DNA from 3 places in the Pseudarthrobacter sp. Hb11 genome. Region 2 is predicted to be linked to each of the others. Evidence: riboswitches for the same ligand, from Rfam matches in the RefSeq annotation. Region 2 holds a riboswitch; each other region holds the start of a gene.
The links. Region 2 has a riboswitch for cyclic di-AMP ahead of AC50X7_RS10010 (aggregation-promoting factor C-terminal-like domain-containing protein). Riboswitches for the same ligand answer to the same signal wherever they lie in the genome.
Positions count from the first base shown of each region.

Region 1: it holds a riboswitch for cyclic di-AMP, as region 2 does, so the genes downstream of both, AC50X7_RS00580 (LysM peptidoglycan-binding domain-containing protein) here and AC50X7_RS10010 (aggregation-promoting factor C-terminal-like domain-containing protein) in region 2, are expected to answer to the same signal.
Region 3: it holds a riboswitch for cyclic di-AMP, as region 2 does, so the genes downstream of both, AC50X7_RS16315 (M23 family metallopeptidase) here and AC50X7_RS10010 (aggregation-promoting factor C-terminal-like domain-containing protein) in region 2, are expected to answer to the same signal.

Region 1 is NZ_JBWZCM010000001.1:116,006-118,259, forward strand. It holds gene AC50X7_RS00580 (LysM peptidoglycan-binding domain-containing protein) at 1-754, opposite strand, end outside; cyclic di-AMP (ydaO/yuaA leader) riboswitch at 758-930, opposite strand; gene AC50X7_RS00585 (dienelactone hydrolase family protein) at 1,228-2,211, shown strand.
Region 2 is NZ_JBWZCM010000005.1:75,941-78,194, reverse strand. It holds gene upp (uracil phosphoribosyltransferase) at 1-9, shown strand, start outside; gene AC50X7_RS10015 (glyoxalase superfamily protein) at 55-429, shown strand; gene AC50X7_RS10010 (aggregation-promoting factor C-terminal-like domain-containing protein) at 614-1,360, opposite strand; cyclic di-AMP (ydaO/yuaA leader) riboswitch at 1,366-1,526, opposite strand; partial or broken gene AC50X7_RS10005 (DNA-binding response regulator) at 1,884-2,087, opposite strand.
Region 3 is NZ_JBWZCM010000014.1:51,709-53,962, reverse strand. It holds cyclic di-AMP (ydaO/yuaA leader) riboswitch at 47-226, opposite strand; gene AC50X7_RS16315 (M23 family metallopeptidase) at 355-1,176, opposite strand; cyclic di-AMP (ydaO/yuaA leader) riboswitch at 1,187-1,405, opposite strand; gene AC50X7_RS16310 (iron-dependent transcriptional repressor DtxR) at 1,549-2,244, opposite strand.

The DNA of each region.
Region 1 (2,254 bases), on a different contig from region 2:
CGTGACCGGCGGTGATCACCAGGTCACCGGGAGCCGGGGTGCCCACAGTGGTGCCGTACTGGTAGAACTGGCCCGGGGCCAGGTCGCCAACGCTCTTGCCCACGGAACGGAGAGCCTTCTCCACCATGGCGGTGCAGTCCTGCTGGACGCCCACCTGGCCGTAGGCGTTCGCGAGGATGGCTGCGCCGGTACCGGTGCCGGCGGCCGCGGGAGCTGCCGGGGCGGGTGCTGCCGGAGCAGGAGCGGTGGAGGCGTAGGACAGGTTCATTCCGGTGTTGGCCGGGGCGGCGGCAGTCACGGCCGGAGCCGGAGCCGGAGCCGCAGCTGCCGGAGCCGCCGGAGCGGCTGCAACGGAACCGGCGCCGGGGACCTTGATCTCGTCACCGGGGTAGATGATCGCGGAGATCGACAGCCCATTGGCGGACAGGACATCATTCAGGGCTACTCCGTGGGCGGCCGAGATGGCGCCCAGGGTATCGCCGGCAACAACGGTGTGCACGTTGCCTGCAGCTGCTGCGGGGGCAGCCACTGCAGCAGCCGGTGCTGCGTAAGCCTGGGTGTTAGTGGTCTCGGTGGTGTCCGGACCGGTTACGCCTGCGTGGGCCGGGGCGCCCACACCGAAGGCAATGCCGGATGCTGCTGCAACGGCGAGCGCCGGGCGGCCAAGGGACTTGGCTGAGACAGCCAGACCCTCAAGCGCGATTGAGCGGGCCGGAGTCGCGCGGTGACGGGCGGTAGTGGAATTTTTTGACACGGTTGATCGCCTCTCCCATGCCTGCGGGGTGAGCTGTCGGGTTCGGGTTGGAGATACCCGGCCGGGAGCAATTCCGTAATGAACGGTGTCGCTCTCGACTTAACCCCAAGGCCTCGCGTGAGGCCGGTGGAAACGTGGTTCCCCCGTCCCTGCCAGCTGGAAAGCGTTGGTTCCCGGGTCAGTGGCAGGGCTCGGCATACTGAGGGGAATGTCCCGTTTGGGAGGGACACCTGAAGACCCTAACCCGACTTCGGGTGCATTGTCACGTTTGGGTAACATGCGAGGTGCTTCTATCACATTCCGCAAATGACTGGAATTGGGTTTACCACGCGGCTGACCTCGCGAGATACTATCCTGTTACGGAAGCCGTGTTGCTTTGGTCACAAACTCGTAAATGGACTGGATAACGGGGCCGGAAGCTTGCCCCGGAAGCGCCGCGCGGAGGAGGATATGGCCACCCCCTAGGAGGCGCCGTGATTCAGCTTGGAAAGTACGAAAAGTACTTGATTGAGGAATTTTTTGACGACTACCGCGCCGGTACTCTGAGCCAGCGGACTTTCACCCGGCGGGTTGCCTTCATTACGGGCAGCATGGCGGCAGCCGCGGCGGCGATGCTGCTGGTAGGTTGCACTCCCAGCGAGGTACCGCGGAGCACCGACCCCATGCCCACACCGGAACTTTCCACATCGTCGGCCACCGGAACGGCCGGCGCAGGAGCCGCAGGTGCCGTCCCTGGGGCCAAGAGCCCGCTTTCCCTCCCGGAGGGCGCATCAGGGATGACGACGGCGACCATCCATTTTCCGTCCGGGGGAACCTCTATCAGCGCCTACCAGGCCAAGCCGGAGCGGGCAGGGCGCAGCCCTGCAGTGCTAATCTGCCATGAGAACCGAGGGCTGACAGCCCATATAGAAGACGTGGCGCGGCGCTTTGCGGGAGAGGGCTACGTTGCCCTGGCTCTTGATTTGCTGAGCCGGGAAGGCGGGACTGCGAACCTGGACCGTGACGCTGTTCCCGGTGCCCTCACCCAGGCAGGCGCCCAGCGTCACATTGCCGACTTCAAGGCAGCGGTGGAGTATCTCCGGGGCCAGGACTTTGTGGACGGCCAGCGCATCGCCATGACCGGCTACTGCTTCGGCGGCGGAATCACCTGGCAGGCAGCCACGGAGCTGGACGGGCTGAAGGCCACGGCCGCGTTTTATGGCCCCGCCCCCGACCTGGGCAAGGTGCCGGGCATAAAAGCGGCAGTTTTTGGAGTCTACGCTGAACGTGATGAACGCATCACCGCCGCCGTGCCTGCGCTCAAGGATGCGCTTGCGGCAACCAACGTTGTCCACCAGATCACCGTCTACCCCGGCGTGGAGCACGCCTTCCACAACGACACCGGCGACCGCTACAACGAAGCCCAGGCCACGGCCGCGTGGAACGACACCCTCGCCTGGTTTGGCCAGCACCTTTAGGCCCCGGCGTTCCTGCCAAACCCTGAGTCGGCGCGGAACTCGA
Region 2 (2,254 bases):
GCGGGGTAGTCCTCAAGCCTTTTGCATTCCGCGCCGCGTCGCTAGCCTGTGCGGATGGACTGGAAACTGGAACTTGTGTATGTCCCTGTGTCAGACGTGGACCGCGCCAAGGATTTCTACGTCAACAAGGTGGGGTTCAATGCCGACTTCGATGAGCGGCCCACGGACTCGATCCGCTTTGTCCAGCTGACGCCGCCGGGCTCGGCCTGCTCGATCTGCATTGGGGAGGGGCTTACGGACGCACCTCCGGGCACCGGCTCCAACCTCCAGCTCGTGGTGGACGACATCTCTGCCGCGCACCAGCATCTGAAAAACAACGGGGTAGACGTCAGTGACGTCGACATACAGGACTGGGGCCACTTTGTGTACTTCGCCGATCCCGACGGCAACAGGTGGGCCGTCCAGTACATCCCCGGCCGCGGCGCCTGACCTGCTGCGACGGCCAGGTCATTTCTTTCCGGCTTGAGGTCTGCAACCATCTTGGCAATCCGCCGCGAGGGGTTCCCGCAGTTTTGGCTTCGCCCCGCGGTCATGGTGCACAATACGCCGGGCGGCCCGCCCCTCTACGAGGTGCGGGCCGCGCCGGCTGACGTGTCCTGTGGAACCGGTGGGCTTAGTACCAGTTGTTCGACAGGTGGAAGTTCAGCGCACCACACGGGGACTGGTAGCGCTCCTGGATGTAGTCCAGGCCCCAGTTGATCTGGGTGCGGTAGTTGGTGCGGTAGTCCGCGCCGGCGCTGGCCATCTTCTCGGCGGGCAGGGACTGGACGATGCCGTAGGCGCCGCTGCTCGGGTTGGTGGCCGTGGTGGTCCAGTCCGATTCCTTGGTCCACAGTGTCTTCAGGCACTGCATCTGGTCAGGAGCCCAACCGTAGCTTCCCAGCTTGCTAGCGGCATAAGCCTGGGCGCCGGCGGGATCATTGACCGCGACGACGGGGGCAGGCTTAGGTGCGGGGGCAGGCTTGGGTGCCGGTGCACGTTTCGGGGCAGGTTTTGGTGCCGGCGCAGGCTTGGGAGCGGGTGCCGGTGCGGCTTTCGGAGCCGGTGCGGGCTCGGCCGCCTGCGGAACCACATTGATTTTCGGCAGGGCTGGGGCAGCAGACTCCGGCGCGGGATTCGCCGTGATCTCGCTCTTCTCGATGCTGAGGCTGGATTGCGCCTCGGCGGCCTGCGTCTCGGTGGCTGCTACGCGGATGCTGGTTTCCGTAGCCTGCCCTGCAGCGCCCGCCCCAATTAGGAGTGCGCATGACGCGGCCACCACGGCGGCGCGCTTGCCGAAGGAAGGGATTTTGCCGGTTTCCGGTGCGGCCTGCGGTGCAGACTCGTTTTTCGGGCGTGGCTGTGCCAGGAACTTGAACATAATGAATCGCCTCTCACACCTGCGGAGTTAGCTGTCGGGTTCGGATGAGGGCATCCGGCCAGACGGAAGGATCACGTGCTGGCTTAACCCCAAGGGCAATCAGTGCCCGGGACGGTGGGTCCCCCGCCTCTGCCTTGGTTCAAGAGGAATCCGGGAAGTGGCAGAGCTTGGCGTCATCCGGATATACGGCCCGAACGGGAACCGTACCTAATCGACGGTACAGGAATTACCAGCACAAGTCACATTTTGGTAACAGAGATCACGACGACGGCGCGTCGCCTTGCCGAAAGGGTCACAGGATCAGCAGTTGCAGGGCAGGTTCAGCGCGCAGTGGCTGTGACGTCACCGTTACCCTTCCTCCGGGGGCCTTCACGATGGACAGCCCGAGACAGCCTCCGCGGTGGTTCCGGCCGAGGTTTGTTTCCGCGCGTTCGACAACAGATTCATCAGCAACCTGGCGCAGCTGCGAAGGATCGCCGTTGACCACAACGGGCTCGTCCGGAAGCTGCAGCCGCCAGTTATGCCCGGGCACCATCACCTTTTCGTCACTGACGCTTTCGATGGGCAGCCACTTTGCACCGTCGGGGCGACCGTCCGCAGCCACCGCCACCGACCAGCCGGCCACGCGCAGGCCCATGCTGATCAGCTCGGACAGGCTTGGCTCGTCGTCAACCACCAGGGCGCGGATGGGGGATCCGTCCGGGTGGGAGGGCTGGGGGCGATCGATCGGTTAGCCGCGGCTATGGGGTTCCTGTGCCTCTCGGTCTGGTTGTTCCTGAGGCGGAGGACGAGGCATTTTTACTGTCCAAGCCCCAGTGCCGCTGGACAGAAGACCCCGCACGGCTGGGCGATTTCGGCATTCCCAGTGCATCTGAAGAAAAAGCTCGTTGACGG
Region 3 (2,254 bases), on a different contig from region 2:
CGATTGCGCACGGTGGCGCGCAGAATTATGGCGTGAAGACACGAAGGTAGCCTCTCCCAATGCCTGCGAGGTGAGCTGTCGGATTCGGATGGGAGTCACCCGGCCGCGCGGCTTCCTGGGAAGCTTTTGCGACTTAACCCCAAGGCCTTCAAACTGAAGGCCATAATTGGTTCCCCCGCCCCTGCCAGACGATGAAATGCGAACGGACCTTGAGCGGTGGCAGAGTTAGGCAATCCGCACAAGAGCGTCAACTTCGGAAAAGTTGACGCGAGTTAGACGGTACAGCAGTTTTGCTTGAATGTCACATTCAGGTCACGGCAGGTCAACATCATTTGATAGTTCACCGTCACTTGACTAAAGCCAGCCCGTGGGGTCAACAACTTCGCCGTTGACCTGGACCTCGAAGTGCAGGTGGCAGCCTGTGGAGGCTCCCGTGGTCCCGCTGAGGGCCACAACATCCCCGCGGGATACTGTCTGCCCCTCCTTCACGCTGAAAGAGGAGAGGTGGTTGTACGTGGTTTCCAGGCCGTTGCCGTGGTCCACTACAACGCGGTTGCCGCCACCGTACTCGTGCCAGCCCACAAAGGTAACGGTTCCGGTGGCCGCAGCCAGAACAGAGGTGCCGCACTGGGCTACGTAATCCTGTCCGCGGTGGAAGTCACCGGAGCCTCCCGTGATGGGGCTGACGCGGTAACCAAAGGGCGAGGCAGTGCTCAATGCAGCGAGCGGGGCACCGAGGCTTCCGGTGGAAGCGGCGCGGGTGATGGCGCCCGCAGACTGGGCACTGAGCAGCTGTTTCAGCTTCCCGTCGGGGTCCGCTTCGGTGACCACGGCGGATCGGCTGAAGTCTATTTCGGCCTCCGCTTCCGCGGAAATTTTGGGCTGTGGGGCTACAGCGGACGCGGCAACAGGAGAGCTCCCTGAGGCATCCGTAGCCATCACGGGACTGGTGGCCGGTACGGTCACGGTGAGCACCAGTCCGGTGGCGGCCAGGGCGACGCCGGCCTTCTGGCCGATGCCGCTGGCAGCAGCGAACTCGGTAATTTGACGGAATGGACCCCGACGCCGGCGCGCATCACGGTGCGGATCGCGGGGGCGTTCCGAGGTGATGACTTCGACAACGCGCGGTGTCGAAGCAGGGACCGCCGCGCGGCGGCGTCCCCTGGAATTGTGCATGGTCAAGAAGGGTTCCTCTCTGGAAAGCCTGCGAAGTTAGCTGTCGGATTCGGGTCAGAGAGTTCAAAGACCCGGTCCGCCGTAAGCAAGCTTCGGCACAGAGATATCCCCGGAGGGATCCTTCGCTGGAAGAGGCTTGCTGCTGACGGACTTCACCCCAAGGCAGTCCCCCGGCTGCCGCTTGTGGTTCCCCCGCCTCTGCCAGTTACGACTCATGCTCCTGATCCGCTGGCAGAGCTCGGCTCCAGATCAGGTAACGCTTTAATATCAACGCTTCGGTTCAACTATAGAGGGTTAACGCCCAAAGTAACAATTCCGTTATCTTTGCGTAACCCACCTCACATGAGGTAACGAGGCGCGCCGGCCAGCCCGCTAGCGGACGGCCACGAACACGTGCGCGGCCACCTCCGGAGGCAACTCAAGTGCCCCTTCAATGCCGGGAACCCGGACGGAGATGTAGTCCCCCACCCGCTCCAGCGACACAGCAGCCCCCGGCCTTATGCCGCCCTCATCCAGCTGCGAGAGCAGTTCCGGCTCCACCTGGATGGGCTCGGCAAGCCGGCTGATAGTCACGGCTGAGGCGGGCCCGTAGGACTTCATCGCTTCCAGGAGGCTGATGGCTCCATCGGCAAAGCCCGGGGACGGCACCCCGCCCAAGGCGGCCAGCCCGGGAATCGGGTTCCCGTACGGAGACTCGGTGGGGTGGTTAAGCATCTCGTAGATACGGCGTTCCACCCGCTCGCTCATCACATGCTCCCAGCGGCAGGCCTCGTCATGGACGTATGCCCAGTCCAGCCCAATCACGTCGGCGAGGAGCCGCTCAGCCAGACGGTGCTTGCGCATCACTTCCGTGGCGCGCTTCCGACCCGTCTCGGTGAGCTCCAGATGGCGGTCGCCCGAGACAACCACCAGGCCGTCCCGCTCCATCCGGCCGATGGTCTGGGAGACGGTAGGTCCGGAGTGGCGCAGCCTTTCGGCGATACGCGCACGCAGGGCAACAATGTTCTCTTCCTCGAGCTCCAGAATGGTCCGAAGGTACATCTCCGTAGTATCGATCAGATCCGTCATCCAGCTCAGC